DNA from 3 places in the Paraburkholderia sp. J69-1 genome. Region 1 is predicted to be linked to each of the others. Evidence: riboswitches for the same ligand, from Rfam matches in the RefSeq annotation. Region 1 holds a riboswitch; each other region holds the start of a gene.
The links. A riboswitch is a leader RNA that binds a small molecule or an ion and turns the genes downstream of it on or off. The one in region 1 is predicted to bind glycine.
Positions count from the first base shown of each region.

Region 2: another riboswitch for glycine. It lies ahead of U5A67_RS24065 (trimeric intracellular cation channel family protein); the one in region 1 lies ahead of U5A67_RS06455 (D-amino acid dehydrogenase).
Region 3: another riboswitch for glycine. It lies ahead of gcvT (glycine cleavage system aminomethyltransferase GcvT); the one in region 1 lies ahead of U5A67_RS06455 (D-amino acid dehydrogenase).

Region 1 covers NZ_CAJMZG010000003.1:160,050-165,602, forward strand. The annotation lists gene U5A67_RS06440 (GlcG/HbpS family heme-binding protein) at 1-217, opposite strand, end outside; gene U5A67_RS06445 (GntR family transcriptional regulator) at 395-1,123, shown strand; gene U5A67_RS06450 (porin) at 1,343-2,452, shown strand; glycine riboswitch at 2,633-2,723, shown strand; gene U5A67_RS06455 (D-amino acid dehydrogenase) at 2,889-4,157, shown strand; gene U5A67_RS06460 (4-hydroxy-tetrahydrodipicolinate synthase) at 4,066-5,028, opposite strand; gene U5A67_RS06465 (hypothetical protein) at 5,030-5,401, opposite strand; gene U5A67_RS06470 (MarR family winged helix-turn-helix transcriptional regulator) at 5,547-5,553, shown strand, end outside.
Region 2 covers NZ_CAJMZG010000013.1:208,366-213,918, reverse strand. The annotation lists gene U5A67_RS24080 (hypothetical protein) at 1-419, shown strand, start outside; gene U5A67_RS24075 (TAXI family TRAP transporter solute-binding subunit) at 480-1,580, shown strand; gene U5A67_RS24070 (surface-adhesin E family protein) at 1,596-1,997, opposite strand; partial or broken gene U5A67_RS24065 (trimeric intracellular cation channel family protein) at 2,008-2,659, opposite strand; glycine riboswitch at 2,879-2,968, opposite strand; gene U5A67_RS24060 (ABC transporter transmembrane domain-containing protein) at 3,104-4,891, shown strand; gene U5A67_RS24055 (sensor domain-containing diguanylate cyclase) at 4,935-5,553, opposite strand, start outside.
Region 3 covers NZ_CAJMZG010000004.1:349,926-355,478, forward strand. The annotation lists gene gcvP (aminomethyl-transferring glycine dehydrogenase) at 1-936, opposite strand, end outside; gene gcvH (glycine cleavage system protein GcvH) at 1,007-1,387, opposite strand; gene gcvT (glycine cleavage system aminomethyltransferase GcvT) at 1,469-2,587, opposite strand; glycine riboswitch at 2,698-2,830, opposite strand; glycine riboswitch at 2,866-2,957, opposite strand; gene U5A67_RS09840 (hypothetical protein) at 3,226-3,594, opposite strand; gene U5A67_RS09845 (oxidoreductase) at 3,771-4,820, opposite strand; gene U5A67_RS09850 (UvrD-helicase domain-containing protein) at 5,210-5,553, shown strand, end outside.

The DNA.
Region 1 (5,553 bases):
GCGTGCGCGTATTGACGCCCATGCCGAATGCGGCGGTGGCCTTGCCCTGGGCGATATCCGTGCGAAGTTGCGTGGCGCCGTCTTCGCGTGTCACGAGCTTGACGTGGCCTGCTTCGTCGAGCAACACGAGCGACATCGGCCGCAACCTGTCGCGGCGGGCGGCGCCCAGCGCGGCGGTGGCAATGCGGTTGGCCTGATCCAGCGTCAACGTCTCCATCTTTCCTGTCTCCTGCATGCGTCTAGCGATTCGATCTGTCGATGATCATAATATATACAAAACGTCGATGTCGATAATTTTGTGTATTTACATGGGGAAAACCCCATAGCCTAGCAAGGCAGCAGGAAACATTCGCGGATCGGATATACTTTCTCGCAAACGAAACATTGCAGAGGTGTGAACTTGTCCCGCACAGTGACTTATCCCGCGACACCCGCGGGCGCGGGCGGCGCAAGCGCCGCCACGCTGGCCACGAACCTGTATGACCGCATCCGCGCCGACCTGCTCGACGGCAAGCTCGAACCGGGGCGCAAGCTTCAGATCGAGTTTCTGTGCGACCAGTATCAGGCCGGACAGACGCCCGTGCGAGAAGCGCTCAATCGCCTGACCTCGGACGGCCTGGTGGAGCGGCGCGACCAGCGCGGCTTCGCGGTGGCCGGCATCAGCGCGAGCGATCTGCAGGAAATCACCCGAACGCGCTGCTGGCTGGAGGAAGTCGCGCTGCGCGAGGCGTTCGCAAGCCGCTCGGTCGAGTGGGAAGAGGAAGTCGTGCTGGCCTATCACCGGCTTTCGAAAGTGCCGCGCTCGCTCAGCGACAGCGAGTACAAGGAGAACCCCGAATGGGAGCGCCGTCACCGCGAATTCCATCGCGCGCTGATCGGCGGCTGCCAGTCGCGCTGGCTCATCAACTTCTGCGAGCAACTGGCCGACCAGCTTTATCGCTATCGCCAGCTTTCGGTGCGGCGCGTGTTTCCCAAACGCCATGAAGGCGCCGAACACAAGTCGATGCTCGACGCCGTGGTGGCCGGCGACGCCGCGCTCGCCATCCAGTTGCTGACCACGCACTACCGCCAGACCGCGGACATCATCCTCGCGGACGCCGATCTGTTCCCGCCTTCGCGCTAAGCCGTCCGGCCAGGCGCGCTCCCCGTTTTTCCCCTTCCAGAGCCGTTCCGTGCGCCCTTCGAGGCATACGGAACGCGTTCGCGCGTTTTTCGCCCATCGAATACATAACCTGGTGTTTTCGATAGTTTTGTATATTTTTTGTTGACCAAGCTTCGCTCGTACACAAAACTCTTGTTTCCACAGAGCGCTGCATTTCGACGGCGCCATTCAGGAGACACCGTGAAGCCCCAATCCGCAACCTTCGCCACCACCGCTTTGGTCACGCTGGCCGCCGCCGCGCTCGGCACGCCTTGCGCCCACGCTCAATCGTCGGTCACGCTCTACGGCATCGTCGATACCGCCATCCAGGTCGCCAACACGGGCGGCCAGACCGTCGTGCGCGAAGCGTCCAGTTCCGTCGCGCCTTCGCGCTGGGGTTTCTTCGGCAAGGAGGATCTGGGCGCGGGCTATACCGTCGTCTTCAAGCTGGAAAACGGCTTCAACGTGAATTCGGGCGCGTTGGCCAGCAGCACAGCGCTCTTCAACCGCGAGGCGTGGGTTGGCATCCGCGGTCCGTTCGGGCAGATTCAGGCGGGCAACAACTACACGCCGCTGTTCCTGAGCTACGTGACCTATTCGATCGGCGAACTCAATGCGCTGGCCTGGGGCAACGCCACCAACAATTACGTGTTCGTGCCGGTCGCGCGCACGGCGAACTCGCTGCGTTATGTGTCGCCGGAAATCGCGGGCTTCACGCTGCGCGCGCTCTATGCACGCGGCGCGAACGGATCGGGCGGCGTGCCGGCGTCGCTGGGCGACACGCTTTCGGCTGGCATGAACTTCAAGGCAGGCGCGTTTTCCGCCGATGTCGATTATCTGCAGCAGCGTTTCGCGCCCACCGCCACGCTCACGACCAGCACGCAAGTCGGCACCGGGCGCTATTACCTGATCGGCGCGTCATACGATTTTGGCGCCGTGAAAACCGCCGCGCTTTATCAGATGCACCGCAACGCCACCGGCGTGAGCAGTTCGATTTCGAGCGCCTACGCCACGCCCAATCACGACTTCTACGAAGTGAACGCCTTGATCCGCCATGTTGCGGGCGGTTCGCTGCTGGCGAGCTTCGGCCAGTACTGGCTGCGTTCGGGCGGCGACGGCCACGCGCTCTCGTGGGCCTTGCGCTATGACTATCTGCTGTCGAAACGCACGGGCTTTTATGCGGGCGTGGCGGGCGTGCGCAACCACGGATCGACGGCATTTACCGTGACCGATGCAGCCGGCCCAGGCATCGCCGTGGGCGCGGGCAAAAACATCACGACGGAAATCATCGGTCTGGTGCACAACTTCTGATACGCGGATTAACAGCGATGGCGGATGCCGCGGGCAAGCCGCGCGAATCGGTGCCGCACGCGTGCCGATAGAACGACATCGCGCTGCGCGATAGAAAATCTATCGGCGAAACATCGCAGAGCGAATTTTGAAAAAGCGGTTGCCGTGAGCACTCTGCCCCGCTAATCTTGAGGCGTTCTCACACGCTGCATGGAAGAGATCGTCCTACCGGAACGACGCCGACGGAGCAACCGCCCCGGAAACTCTCAGGCAAAAGGACCACGCAGCCGGAACATCTGGAGAGCGGCGCATCGCAACGATGGCGCCCACCGAAGGGGAGCCTCGCGCGCCGTAAGCACGCAGGCGAAACTCTCAGGTACATGGACAGATGGGGCATCGGCGCCGGTTGCAATCGGCCGGCGATGCCTAATGCGCTTCACGCACTCTGGACCATGTCATGTCACGAATCGCCGTTATCGGCGCCGGCATTACCGGCGTCACCACCGCCTATGCACTCGCACGGCGCGGCCATAGCGTCACCGTTATCGATCGTCACCGCTATGCCGCGATGGAAACGTCGTTTGCGAACGGCGGCCAGCTATCCGCCAGCAATGCGGAAGTCTGGAACAGCCGCGCCACGGTGCTAAAAGGCCTGCGCTGGATGATGCGGCGCGATGCGCCGCTGCTGATGAATCCGCGCCCCAACTGGCATAAATACTCGTGGATTGGCGAGTTTCTGCGCCAGATTCCAAACTACCGCAGCAACACGATCGAAACGGTGCGGCTCGCCATTGCGGCGCGCGAACATCTCTTTTCGATTGCGCAAAGAGAGTCCATCGATTTCGATCACGAACAGCGCGGTATTTTGCACTTCTATGCAACGCAAAAGGAATTCAATGCCGCGACGAAAGTGAATACGCTCTTGCGCGAAGGCGGACTCGACCGGCGCGCCGTCACGCCCGACGAAATCCGCGCTATCGAACCCACGCTTCAGGGCGACTTCTTCGGCGGCTTCTTTACTGAATCCGATTCCACCGGCGATATTCATAAATTCACGCGGGGTCTCGCGCAAGCCTGCGAGCGTCTGGGCGTGGCGTTTCAATATGACACAAGCGTGCAATCGATCGTCGATGCTTCAAGCGGCAAGGTTGAAATCGCTTCCGTGCGCGACGCCTTGCCTTCGACATCCACATTCGACCGCGTCGTGATTTGCGCGGGTGTAGGCAGCCGCGCTCTGGCCGCGCAGGTGGGCGATCACGTCAACGTTTATCCCGTGAAAGGCTATTCGATTACCGTGTGTCTGGACGACGAAGCGAGCCGCGCCTCCGCACCGTGGGTAAGCCTGCTCGACGACGCGGCGAAAATCGTCACGAGCCGGCTGGGCGCGGATCGTTTTCGCATCGCCGGTACGGCAGAAATCAATGGCGCGAATCGCGATATCCGCTCGGATCGCATCGAGCCGCTGGTGCGCTGGGCGCGTGAGCACTTCCCTGCGATCTCGACTTCGCGCGTGATCCCGTGGGCGGGTCTGCGGCCGATGCTGCCCAGCATGCTGCCGAAGGTCGGACGCGGGCGGCAGCGCAACGTCTTCTACAACACGGGGCACGGGCATCTGGGCTGGACGCTTTCGGCGGCTACGGCCGATGCTGTCGCGTCGCTGGTTGACGAAGACGTCGCAGCAACGCGTGCGCCGCTTGTTGCGCAGGCGGCTGCGGCTGGCCGATAAGCGCCCGCAATTCGTCGAGTTCGATGCGCGCCGCTGCGAGGCGGCGCACGAGAGTCTCGTCGGCGGGTGTGATGGGCATGCGCGTTTCGGCGCGCAGGCTTGCGTCGAGCGACATCATCGCCTTGATTGCGCTGGGGTTGGGCGCGGCAAATAGCAACCGTAGAACCGGTTCGAGATGCGCGAATAACTGCGTTGCTTCCTCTGCCTGCCCTGCGTTGAAAAGCTGTTGCACGTGTGCGAGCAGATCGGCACACACGTGGGCGCTCGCCAGAATGCCGCCGGTTGCGCCTGCACGCAGGCAATCGAGAAACGCATCGTCGTTGCCGCACAACATGGCGATGGGTAGCGCGCCGAACGCATCGAAGCGTTCGCGCGCGCATGCCTTGATTGCCTTGATTGCCTTGATATTAGGAATACGTATTAATTCGGAAACTGTCTCCGCAAAAATACCAACCCCAGTTCGATGCGGCACATCGTAAAGCACGATATCGCGCCCGGTGACCTGAGCCGTCTGAGTGAAATGCCAAAGCAGCCCAGCCTGATTCGGGCACAGATACGCCGGCGCACTCACCAGATAGCCGGCCAGATCCCAGACTTCCAGCCGGTGGATTTCATCGACGAAATCTGCCGTGTCGATACCGCCCACGCCTGCGATCACGGGAATACGTCCCGCGACGACTTCGGTAATCGCCTGCATCACCGTGCTGCGTTCGCTGCGGTCCAGCAAGGCCGCCTCGCCGGTCGTCCCCAATGCGACGAGCCCTGCGATTCCGCTATCGACGGATCGCTCCGTCAAGGCTTCGAGCGCGGCCACGTCCACGGTGCCTTCGCGAAACGGTGTCACGAGCGGCAGCCAGATTCCTTTGTACATATCAGTTCGCCTCGCTGTCGTGGCGCGGGCGCAGTGCGCTCACCGTTGCCTCCGGCACGACACCCAGCAGCGTATGCAAGGTGAAGCCGAAATCCTCGGGCGCGATATCGAGCCGGACGATCACCGACTCGCCGCGCTCGCACGTGCGCGTCACATAGACACCTAATGCCGAATGCAGCAGCGCCACCAGATTTGCGCGCGAATCGGCCAGTGTTTTGCCTTCGAGCGCAATATCGAGCCACGCGCGCGGCGCGCGAAACGGCAGAACGGCGGCGCTCGAACGGCGCAGGACAGGAAGCGTCGAAGAAACCGCTACGGAATGAGCGTGTTGCATGCGATTGGGCACGGCAAGCGTGCGTTGTGTCGATGACAAGCAGCGTATCGGGCTTCGCGTAAAGCAGGCGTAAAAATCATGGGCAGCGCCGCAAAGACCGTGAATGCAGGCGCGTGGTAACCTCCTGGCGGCTGGCCGTGCTGGCACCTGTACAGCACAGCCGGCAACGCACCTAGGAGCACAGATGAACC
Region 2 (5,553 bases), on a different contig from region 1:
CGACCAACGATTTGTCTGACGCAAAAGCCGCCGACGAAGCCGCACTCGCACACGACGCGCAAAACAGCGACGCGCTGGCCATCCAGCGCGACATCGCCGCGCGCGAGCAACGGCGCGACAGCGCGCTGCAAAACGCCGACCGCTGCGTGAACCAGCGCGACTGGGGCTGCGTGCAGCAACAGGCCTCCGAAGCGCTCGCCATCGATTCGAGCAGCCAGCAGGCGCAGTCGTTGATGGAGCGCGCGATTCTGTCGACCGCCTGGGCACCGGCTGCATCGGGCGCTGCGGCTCCTGCAGCCAGCGCGCCCAACCCGACACACACGCCCGCCGCCGCGAACGACAGCGGCGCGGATGCGCGCGAGCGCGCCATTCTGCAAAACGGCTGGAAGTCTCCTGCACAGCCCGGCAATACCCAATGACCTCGCGCCCCAACCCGATCGCAATCTGCCGTCCATCACATCCAATGCGGGAGAGTGACCATGCTGAAGACGACTCTAGCGGCAATGGCGGGGTTGATCGCCCTGCTCTTTTCGGCGTTCGCCATAGCCGCTGCGGCTGACGCGCACTACAAGATCACGACCGGGCCGGAACGCGGCACGTATATCCAGATCGGCCAGGATCTCGCCAAATGGGTCGCGCAGCCCGCAGGCATCGATCTGGAAGTGCTGCCCTCGAAAGGCTCGGCGGAAAACGTGCAGCGCATGCGTTTCGAGCCTGGCGTGAAACTCGCGCTCGTGCAGTCCGATGTCTATCAGGCTTATGTCGATATGGCCAATTCCGGCAATCAGGACGCCGGCACGACGATTCGCCCATTGCGTCTGATCATGCCGCTTTACGACGAAGAGATTTATTTCGTCGTCCGCAATGATTCGCCGATGAAGAGCATCAACGAGATCAAGGATAAGGTCATGAGCGTCGGGCTGATCGGCAGCGGCACGGCGCAATCGGCCACCACGCTGTATCGCCTGATGTTCGGCCAGCCGATTCCCGATCAGAACGCGCAGCATCTGAGCAACGAAGATGCGCTGGCCGCGCTGATCGTCAAGAAGATCGACGTGGCGATTATCGTCGCCGGTCAGCCCGCGAAACTTTTTACCGACATGAATCCGAATCTGCTGCAGCAGATCCGTTTCCTGCACGTCGATCCGGCCGCGCCGGAAACCGCGCGCGCGAAACAAACCTATTTCCCCGCGACGATTCACACCTCCAGCTACCCGAACTGGCTCAAGGAAGATGTGCCGACGTGGACGGTCAAAGCCTTTCTCGTCACCTACGATTACAACCTGCGCGATACGGTCGGCAATCTGCGGCGTTTTGCCGATTCGCTCTGCGTGAACTTCGACAATCTGCAGGAGCACGGCCATCCGAAATGGAAACAGGTCAAGCTGGAACTGCCTGGACTCGGTAGGGGATGGCAATACTATCAGCCGGTCGAGCGGCGCCTGAAGGCGTGCTTCGCGCATCGCGCCGCGACGCAGGCGGCCGCCGGTGCGGGCGCGCAGCCACGCGCCCCCGCGCAGGTGGTCAATGGCCGGCCGTGTTCGGATCAGGAGCGCCTGCTGCTGCTTTGCGGCAAGTGAAGCGAAACGCAGGCTTCATCCACGCGAAGCGCAGGCGATCTTCATCAACGTGCGGGCCGGCCCCACGGGGTCGACCTGCTCGAAACGAATCTTCGGTTCGACCGCCCGCGCGATTTCATCGCCGTTCGCATCGTAGGCCAGCAGGCTCGCCAGGCCAACTTTGCGCGCCGTGCAGCGGAACGCGAATAAGGCGCGATCGTGGGTTTCCTGCTTCGCGCCAATCAGATTGGGCGGGTCGAACTCTGTGCGCGTCCACACCTTGACGATGCCTGCTTCGGCGGCAATCGAGGAAGCGTCGTAATAGATCGTCGCGCCGGAATCGTGTGAGAGCACGCGCCACTGCACGGCGTGGGCCGCAGCCGCGTAAAACAGCAAACCCATGCAGCCGGTCGTGGCGGCGAATTTCCCGACGCTCACTGCGATGGAATCAATCGTGCAACGCGCCACGCTTTCCTCCTGCATTGCTGCGTTGAGCCAGTGCAAAAACCGGCAAACGCCAACCGCGCCAGCGCGGTCAGGCGCAAGGATAAACCGGCCATAAAACTCATGGCGGTATTCAGATCGGTATCGACGCCGGCGCTGCGCAACAGCAGAAAAAGCCCCGCCGTCAGCAGCGAAACGCTCGCATACATCTCGTGGCGAAACACAATGGGCACGCGATTGCACAGCACATCGCGCAATATGCCGCCGACGATGCCCGTCGCCAGACCCGCCATCATCACGACCGGCACGCGATATTCCATCGTCAAAGCGACATTGCAGCCGATCAAGGTGAACGCCATCAGACCCATTGCATCGAGTACGAGAAATATCGTTTGCAGATGTCGAAGATATGGCGCGATCAGCATCGTCAGCAAACCCGCGCACAGCACGAGATACAGATAAGCGGGATGCTGGGTCCACGCGACCGGAAAATGGCCGAGAAAGATATCGCGAACCGTGCCGCCGCCCAGTGCGGTAACGAACGCAATCACCAGAACGCCAAACACGTCGAACACGTCGAACTTGCGGCGGCCAGCGGCCAGCGCGCCGGTCATGGCTTCGGCGGTAATGGCAAGGAGATAGATGTAATTCAGCATGCTGCGCACCTCGGTAAAACGAGCGGCAGCGGGAACGACAACAGCAGAAAAAGCATAAGAACCTGGAAAAGAACAGGGTGCGCGATGCACACCTCGAAAGCCTCTCCCTCTGTCCTTTTACCTGAGAGTTTGGGCTCGTTACGAGCCTGCCCCTTCGGTGGACCGCGATCCTTGCACGCGCATCGATCGCGTGAATCGCAGCCTCTCTCCAGTCGGCGAAATTCTCTCGTGGTACATGTGCCTGAGCGATTCCGGGAGCTTGCGCCTTCGGCGGAGGCACAGATGGCCTCTCTCTCCCACGAAAGAGTCGGCGCAATTATCGGTGTCGATAAAGCTTCGTGTCAAATACGCGACGATGCGATGTCCGCGCACGGCCTGGAGTCCATTGAACGATAATCGCGTTTCAACGCCCATCGATGCCCTCTCGCGAGGGCGAGGAAATCCATGCCAGACGCCGCTCCCCGCTCCGCCCGCATCACCCCGTTGTTCGCCCTCTTGCCTTTCCTGCGGCCTTATGCGGGGCGCTGGGCGCTGGCGTTTCTCGCGCTGCTGACATCGGCGGGCGCCACGCTCGCGCTGCCCGTGGCGTTCAAATATCTGATCGACCGCGGCTTCGCGAGCGGCGAGCGCACGCATATCGACCGCTATTTCATCGCGCTCTTTATCGTCTCGCTGATACTCGCGGCGGCGACGGCCCTGCGCTTCTATTGGGTTTCGTGGCTTGGCGAGCGGGTCACGGCCGATTTGCGCCGCGCGGTCTACGACCACGTCATGCGCATGAGCCCGGAATTCTTCGAGACCACGCAAACCGGCGAAGTACTCTCGCGGCTAACCACGGATACGACCTTGATTCAGGCCGTAGTCGGCACGAGTCTGTCGCTTGGTTTGCGCAACGCGCTGCTGACGATCGGCGGCGTGACGATGCTGGTGACGACGAGTCCGGTGCTATCCGCCTATATCATCGCGACGCTGATCGTGGTGGTCGCGCCCATCGTTATTTTCGGGCGCCGCGTGCGGCGTCTGTCGCGCGCGAGTCAGGACAAGGTGGCCAATGCAAGCGCACTGGCCGGCGAAGTGCTCAACGCCATGCCCACCGTGCAGTCGTACACGCAGGAAAATTACGAAGCGCGGCGCTTTGGCGGCGCAGTGGAAACGGCCTTTGAAACAGCACTCACGCGCATTCGCGCACGGGCGGGGCTCTCCGCCGTGGTGATCGTTTTCGTGTTCGCGGCGATTGTGTTCGTGCTGTGGCTGGGCGCGCAAGCGGTACTGGCCGGGCGCATGACGGCGGGCCAGTTGTCCCAGTTCATCCTTTACGCAGTATTCACGGCGGGCGCGGTGGGCGCGGTCGCCGAAGTCTGGGGCGATCTGCAACGCGCCGCCGGTGCCACCGAGCGTCTGCTGCAACTGCTGGCCGCGCGTTCGCCGGTTGTGGAAGCCGCCGCGACCGTGCCGCTGCCGGCACAAGGCGAAGGCATCCGCTTCGAGAATGTGAGCTTTTCGTATCCGTCGCGCGCAGGCGTGGCTGCACTCGACGGCTTTACGCTCGATGTGCGTCCCGGCGAACATGTGGCGCTGGTCGGGCCTTCGGGTGCGGGCAAAACCACGCTGTTCCAGTTGCTGCTGCGTTTTTACGATCCGCAGTCCGGCCAGATTTCGATCAACGGCGTGCCCACGCAACAGGTCTCGCTCAACGCGCTGCGCCAGTCGATTGGCGTGGTGTTGCAGGAATCGGTGATTTTCTCGGGCAGCGTGCTCGACAATATTCGCTACGGCATGCCCGACGCGAGCCTCGCGCAAGTGCAACGCGCCGCTGAAATGGCCGCAGCCGCCGGCTTTATCGACGCATTGCCGCAAGGCTACGATACGTTTCTGGGCGAGCGTGGCGTGCGTTTGTCGGGCGGTCAGCGGCAACGCCTGGCGATTGCGCGGGCGATCCTCAAGAACCCGCCCGTTCTGCTGCTCGACGAAGCCACCAGCGCGCTCGATGCCGCCAGCGAGCGCCTCGTGCAGACCGCCCTCGATAACGCCGCGCAGAACCGCACGACGCTGGTGATCGCGCATCGGCTGGCGACCGTGCAACAGGCCGACCGCATTGTCGTGCTGGAACATGGCCGCATCGTCGCGCAGGGACGTCATGCCGAACTGCTGCAAAGCTCGCCGCTTTACGCGCAGCTTGCGGCGCTGCAGTTCGAAACGAGCCCGGGCGATCTACCGGCAAATATCGGTTAGCGTTCCGAATTAACTGGAGGAGTGCGTGATGCGCGCGGCAGCATCACGCCATTTCGATGCGATTGCGCCCGCGATCTTTCGCCTCGTAAAGCGCGTGATCGGCGGCGCTGAATGCCTCGCGATAACCGTTATCGCCCGATCCATTGCGCCAGACATGCGTCGCGCCCAGGCTCAAGGTCACGACGCCCAGCGGCGAGCCACGGTGCTCGATGGCAAGCCGCTCGACACCCGCGCGAACGCGCTCCAGCGCAAGACCCATTTCGGCGCGCTCGATGCCCGTGAAAAACAGTGCGAATTCTTCGCCGCCCACGCGGCCCGCGATCATATTGTGTTCGTCGGCGGCATCGCGCAGCACCTGGGCCACCGCGCGCAGACACACATCGCCGGCCGGATGGCCGTAGTTGTCGTTGTACTGCTTGAACCAGTCGATATCGACCATCACCGATCCCACGCCCTCGCCGTCGCGCGCGCCCTGCCAGCGCCGGTGGACGCTTTCGAAGGTGCTGCGGCGGTTGAACAGTTGCGTCAGAGGATCGACTGCGGACGCCATGCGCAGACGCAGATCGTTCTCGATCATCTCGCCGAGATGACGCAGCACGCCGCGCGCGTTGTCGTCCATGCGGCGCGGCTGCGGGTCCATTGCACACAGCGCGCCGATCGGC
Region 3 (5,553 bases), on a different contig from region 1:
CATCTGGCGCTTGAATTCGTCCTTCACCGCGAGATAAGCGGCGTGCGGGCCGCCGAAGCCCATCGGCACGCCGAAACGCTGCGAGTTGCCCACGGCCACGTCCGCGCCCCATTCGCCGGGCGGCGTGAGCACGGTGAGCGCGAGCAGATCGGCGGCGGCGATCACCGCGCCGCCTGCAGCGTGCACGGCCTGGGCGAGTTCGCGGTAATCGCGCACATCGCCGTTCGCGCCCGGGTATTGCAGCAGCACGCCAAAAGCGCCTGCCTGCGCAGCGTCAGCCGCCGGACCGACCTTGACTTCGATGCCGATCGGTTTTGCCCGCGTCTGCACGACTTCGATGGTCTGCGGCAGCACATCGTCGGCGACAAAGAACACGTTCGACTTCGACTTGCCCACGCGCTGCACGAGCGTCATGGCTTCGGCGGCGGCGGTGGCTTCGTCGAGCAGCGAGGCGTTCGAGATCGCCAGACCCGTGAGGTCGACGATCATCTGCTGATAGTTGAGCAGGGCTTCGAGGCGGCCCTGCGAGATTTCCGGCTGATACGGCGTGTAAGCCGTGTACCAGGCCGGATTTTCGAGCACGTTGCGCAGGATCACGGCCGGCGTATGCGTGTCGTAGTAGCCCTGCCCGATGTACGAGCGGAACACCTGGTTCTTGTCGGCGAGCGCGCGCAGGGCGGTGATCGCTTCGGCTTCCGAGCGCGGTTGCGCGAAGGGCCCAAGCGGCAGCGTTTCCTTGCGGCGGATCTGCGCCGGAATCACCGCGTCCATCAGCGCGGCGCGCGAGGCAAAGCCCAGCGCATCGAGCATCGCCTGCTGGTCGGCCGTATCGGGGCCGATGTGACGGGCGGCGAAGGCGTCGTGGGCTTCGAGTGCCGCGAGCGAAATAGCCGAGGGCGAGGTGTTCATCAGACGATCCGGGTGTTCGAGCTTCATGAAATTTCCTGCCGGCGGGCGGCGCGAGGCCCGTCAGGAGCCTCGCGCCGCCGCGCCGATGCGGTTGGGGTTAAGCGCCGATTGCCTTTTCGTAGGCGGCGGCGTCGATCAGCCGGTCAGGCGTGGCGTCTGCGGCGGGCTTGATCTTGAAGAGCCACGAGTCATAGGGCTCGCTGTTGACGTCTTCCGGGGTATCGACGAGTTCGGCGTTCGACGCGACGATCTCGCCCGCGACCGGTGCGTAGATGTCCGAAGCGGCCTTGACCGACTCGATCACGGCGACCGCTTCATCGACGTGGACCTTGCGGCCGGGTTCCGGCAGTTCCAGGAAGACGATGTCGCCCAGCGCCTGCTGCGCGTGATCGGTGATGCCGACGGTCAGCGTGCCGTCGGCTTCGGTGCGGACCCACTCGTGCGATTCGGTGTATTTCAGATCGGCCGGGATGCTCATGGTTGCTCCAGTGCGTGGTTGCTTATAGGGCTTGAAAAGAGGGAGGCGTGCGCGGCGTGAAGCCTGTCTATGCGGACAGGATCAGGCGACCATTACCTTGCCGTTGCGCACGAACGGGAGTTTTACCACGCTTGCGGGAAGGGCCTTGTCACGGATCTGCACCTGCACGGCGTCGCCCGGCTGCACGCCCGCGGGCACGCGCGCGAAGGCGATCGATTCCTGCATCGTCGGCGAGAAAGTGCCGCTCGTGATCTCGCCTTCGCCCTGCGCCGTGAGGACCTTCTGGTGGGCGCGCAGCACGCCCGCGGCCTTGCCGTTTTCCTTATGCAGGATCAGGCCGACGAAGGTCGAACGCGTGCCATTGGCTTCGAGCGCGGCGCGGCCGGTGAAGTCGCGCGGCTCTTTCATGTCGACGGTCCAGGCGAGGCCCGCGTCGAGCGGCGAAACGCCTTCGTCCATGTCCTGGCCGTAGAGATTCATGCCGGCTTCGAGGCGCAACGTGTCACGTGCGCCCAGGCCGCAGGGCTTCACGCCCTGGCGTACCAGCGCATCCCAGAGTTCGCAGACGGCGGCGGCCGGCACGACGATTTCGAAGCCGTCTTCGCCGGTGTAGCCGGTGCGCGCGATCATCAGCTCGCCGAACGGCGTCGCTTCGATCTTCGCGGCATTGAAAGGCTTGAGCGTTTCGGAGGCGCTGCGCGAGGAGGGCGCAACCTGCCAGACTTTTTCGCGGGCGTTCGGGCCCTGCACGGCGACGATCGCCAGATCGCGGCGCGGCGTGATGGTCAGGCCAAAGCCGCCTTCGGCGTTGAGCTTGTCGAACCAGGCGATGTCTTTTTCGGCGGTGCCCGCGTTGACGACGGTGCGGAATGCATCGTCGGCGAAGTAATAGACGATCAGGTCGTCGATCACGCCGCCTTCGGGGTTGAGCATGCAGGAGTAGAGCGCCTTGCCCGGCACCGTCAGCTTGGCGACGTTGTTGGCGAGCGCGCGGGCGAAGAACTCGCGCGCCTTCGCGCCGGCGAAATCGACCACGCACATGTGCGAGACGTCGAACATGCCGGCGTCGGTACGCACGGCGCGATGCTCGTCGATCTGCGAGCCGTAGTTGACGGGCATGTCCCAGCCGCCGAAGTCGACCATACGGGCATTGAGCGCGCGGTGCGTGTCGTTCAGCGGGGTGCGTTTGAGTTCGGTCATGGGGCCTCAGGCGGTCGCGAGGTTTCGTGCGGAATTCACGTGATTTCGCGCGAAAACGAAAAAGGCCATGCAGGAAACGCCGCCGGCACAATGCCCGTGGTCGTTTCCTGCATGGCCCCTCTGTCCTCGATACCTGAGAGATTGCGCCTCGAAAGACGCGCGCCCCTTCGGTGGGCAGCCTGAACGTCCGGGTGCGTTACGATCCGCGCCGCCGTCCTACTGCCGCTCTCCAGAGTTGCGGACCTGAGTGCCGATTCGCCTGTGGCGATCCAGCGGTCCGGCGCGCACGGTCCTTTTGCCTGAGAGTTTGTGGGTTGCCCCTTCGGCGGCGCCATCCGACTTCGACGGCGCGCTCTCCCGACGCGCGCAGCGATTGTGCTGGACGCCGTGGGGCTGTGTCAATCCGGAAAAAATGGGTTTCGGGGCGGCGGGTAGCTACGCGCTAAAGGCTGCGATGGCCGCCTGGCAAGGGTTTGCGCGAGGGCGTTTGTGCTCGCCGTGCTCGCGCAGACGGGCGATTTTTGGCTTGCGATCTGGCCCGCTTGGTTCGTTTGGTTCGTTCGGTTCCAGCGCGCGCGCAAAAGAAAACGGGCCGCGCGAAGGCGGCCCGTTTCGTCAAGCGATGCGCTGCGGCGGATTTATTCGCCGATCGCGCGCGCCGCCGTATCGAGTTCCTGATTCAGCACGTGCTGTTCGTCGCCCGAAATGCCGCCGCCATGCTGGGCGGCCATGTCATGCGCTTCGCCGCGAATGGTGTCGAGACGGTGATGCAGCGCGCCACCCTGGGGCGGCGGGTAGTAGCCCTGATTCACGCGGTTGTCGATGCGATGGCTCAGGTTGTCGATGCGCGCATCGATTTGATGCAGACGGTCCACGGCCACTTCATGCGGATTCGGGCCGCTGCGTACCGCGGGCTGGTTGACGACGCACGCGGCGAGCGTCGAAACCAGCGCGCTCGCGGCGGCGAATTGAACGGTACGGCGGAAGGCACGGTTGATACGGGTCATTGCTTCGACTCTCCTTGTGGTCATTGCTGCTCTTTTTGGCGTTGTACGTCGGCAAACGTCCCGCGCGCGCGGTGCGATGACCGCGCGGCTTGCGGCAGATGTAACCGTTTGTATGGACCTTTCAGCCGCGTCGGCGGACTGCAAGGTAGCGACGCTCTAGCCACAAGCCTCAAGGCTCAGGCAGCACGCGAAAACGCGATCGTGCGGCCTTCGGCTGCGCTTTGCATGGCCAGTTCGACGATCGTCATCACGTCGATGGCGTCCTGCGGGCTCACCGGGAACGGCTGGCCGTCGCGGATCGCGGCAGCCAGCGCGCGGTACAGATCGGCGTAATTGCCGGCTGCGTTGGGCACTTCGCGCTCCGACTCCTGGCCGTCGTCGGCCATGGTGTGCAGGCGGCCGGCCTCGTTGCCAGCGCCGAAACCGGGTTGGCCGGGGCGCAGGCCCGCCTTCAACTGGTCTTCCTGGGTATCGAGGCCGTTCTTCAGGTAGCTGCCGCGCGTGCCGTGGATCGCGAAACGCGGCGCGTAGGCGGCCAGCGCGCTTGCGTGCAGTACGGCGTCGAGACCGTCGTAACGCAGCACGATATGTGCGTAATCGGGCGCGCTGGCGTTGTCGCGGCGCGTGTGCACGAAGGCCGTCACCGCTTGCGGCGCGCCGAACAGGGCCAGCGTCTGGTCGATCAGATGCGGGCCGAGATCGTAGAGCAGGCCGCCGCCGCGCGTGGCGTCCTCGCGCCAGCGCTGACGCACCAGCGGGCGGAAGCGGTCGAAGTGCGATTCGTAATGCGTGACGCGGCCAAGCTCGCCGTTTGCGATCAGTTGTTTGACGGTGAGGAAATCGCCATCCCAGCGGCGATTGTGGAAGGGCGCGAACACCAGACCGCGCTGCTTCGCGATGGCCGCGAGCGTGCGCGCCTCTTCGGCGGTGAGCGTGACGGGTTTGTCGACCAGCACATGCTTGCCGCGCTCCAGCGTGCGGCGCGCGAGCTCGTAATGCGTGTCGTTGGGCGTGGCGATGACGACGCATTCGATGGCGTCGAGTGCGAGCAGCGCGTCGATATCGGGCACGATCGCGGCGTCCGGGTAATCGGCCTGCGCGCGCTCGGCCTGGCTCGTGGCGATGGCGGCAAGCGTGGCAGCGCCGCTATGGGCGATCACGGGAGCGTGGAAGGTCTGGCCGGCGAAGCCGTAGCCCATCAGGCCGATTTGCAGCGGTGCAGTCATGAAGCGCGTCCTCTTTCCAGCGGTTTGCAGAAGGTGATGCAGCGGTGATGCAGCATGCCCGGCGGCAGCGCGGGTAGCGTGGCCGCAGGCGGAGGCAAGGGGCTATTTTGGCACGCACGACGCCGCGCGTGGCGGCACGCAAGGGACAGATGAGCCGTGGCGAGCGGGCCTAGGGCGGCCATTAGCGGGGTGACATCGGCAGGGCGGCCGGGCGTGTTAACATCGCACCTCTCGCGCGAGAGGCCCGGCGCGCTGAACCAGCCGCGCCCTGGTTGTTTCGCCTCTCGCCCGCGCGGCTCGCCGCGTCTGCGCCGTCCAGCGTCGCAGACAGCGCGAACGAAGCCCGCGCCTCCCAGCCGTAACCACCCGTTTTTCACTTCCAGGCAACGATGTCCGCAGGTCTGAACCCCGCCCAAAACGAAGCGGTGCGCTATCTCGACGGTCCCTGTCTCGTGCTCGCCGGCGCGGGCAGCGGCAAGACGCGCGTCATCACGCAGAAGATCGCGCACCTGATCGAAGCGAAAGGCTTCGAACCGCGCCATATCGCGGCCGTCACCTTCACCAACAAGGCCGCCGCCGAAATGCGCGAGCGCGTGGGCAAGCTGCTCGAAGGCAAGACGCTCACGACGCCCGGCAAGGAAGGCCGCAAGGTGCCCGCTCATCAGCTCACGGTCTGTACCTTCCACTCGCTGGGCGTGCAGATCTTGCGTCAGGAAGCCGAGCATCTGGGCCT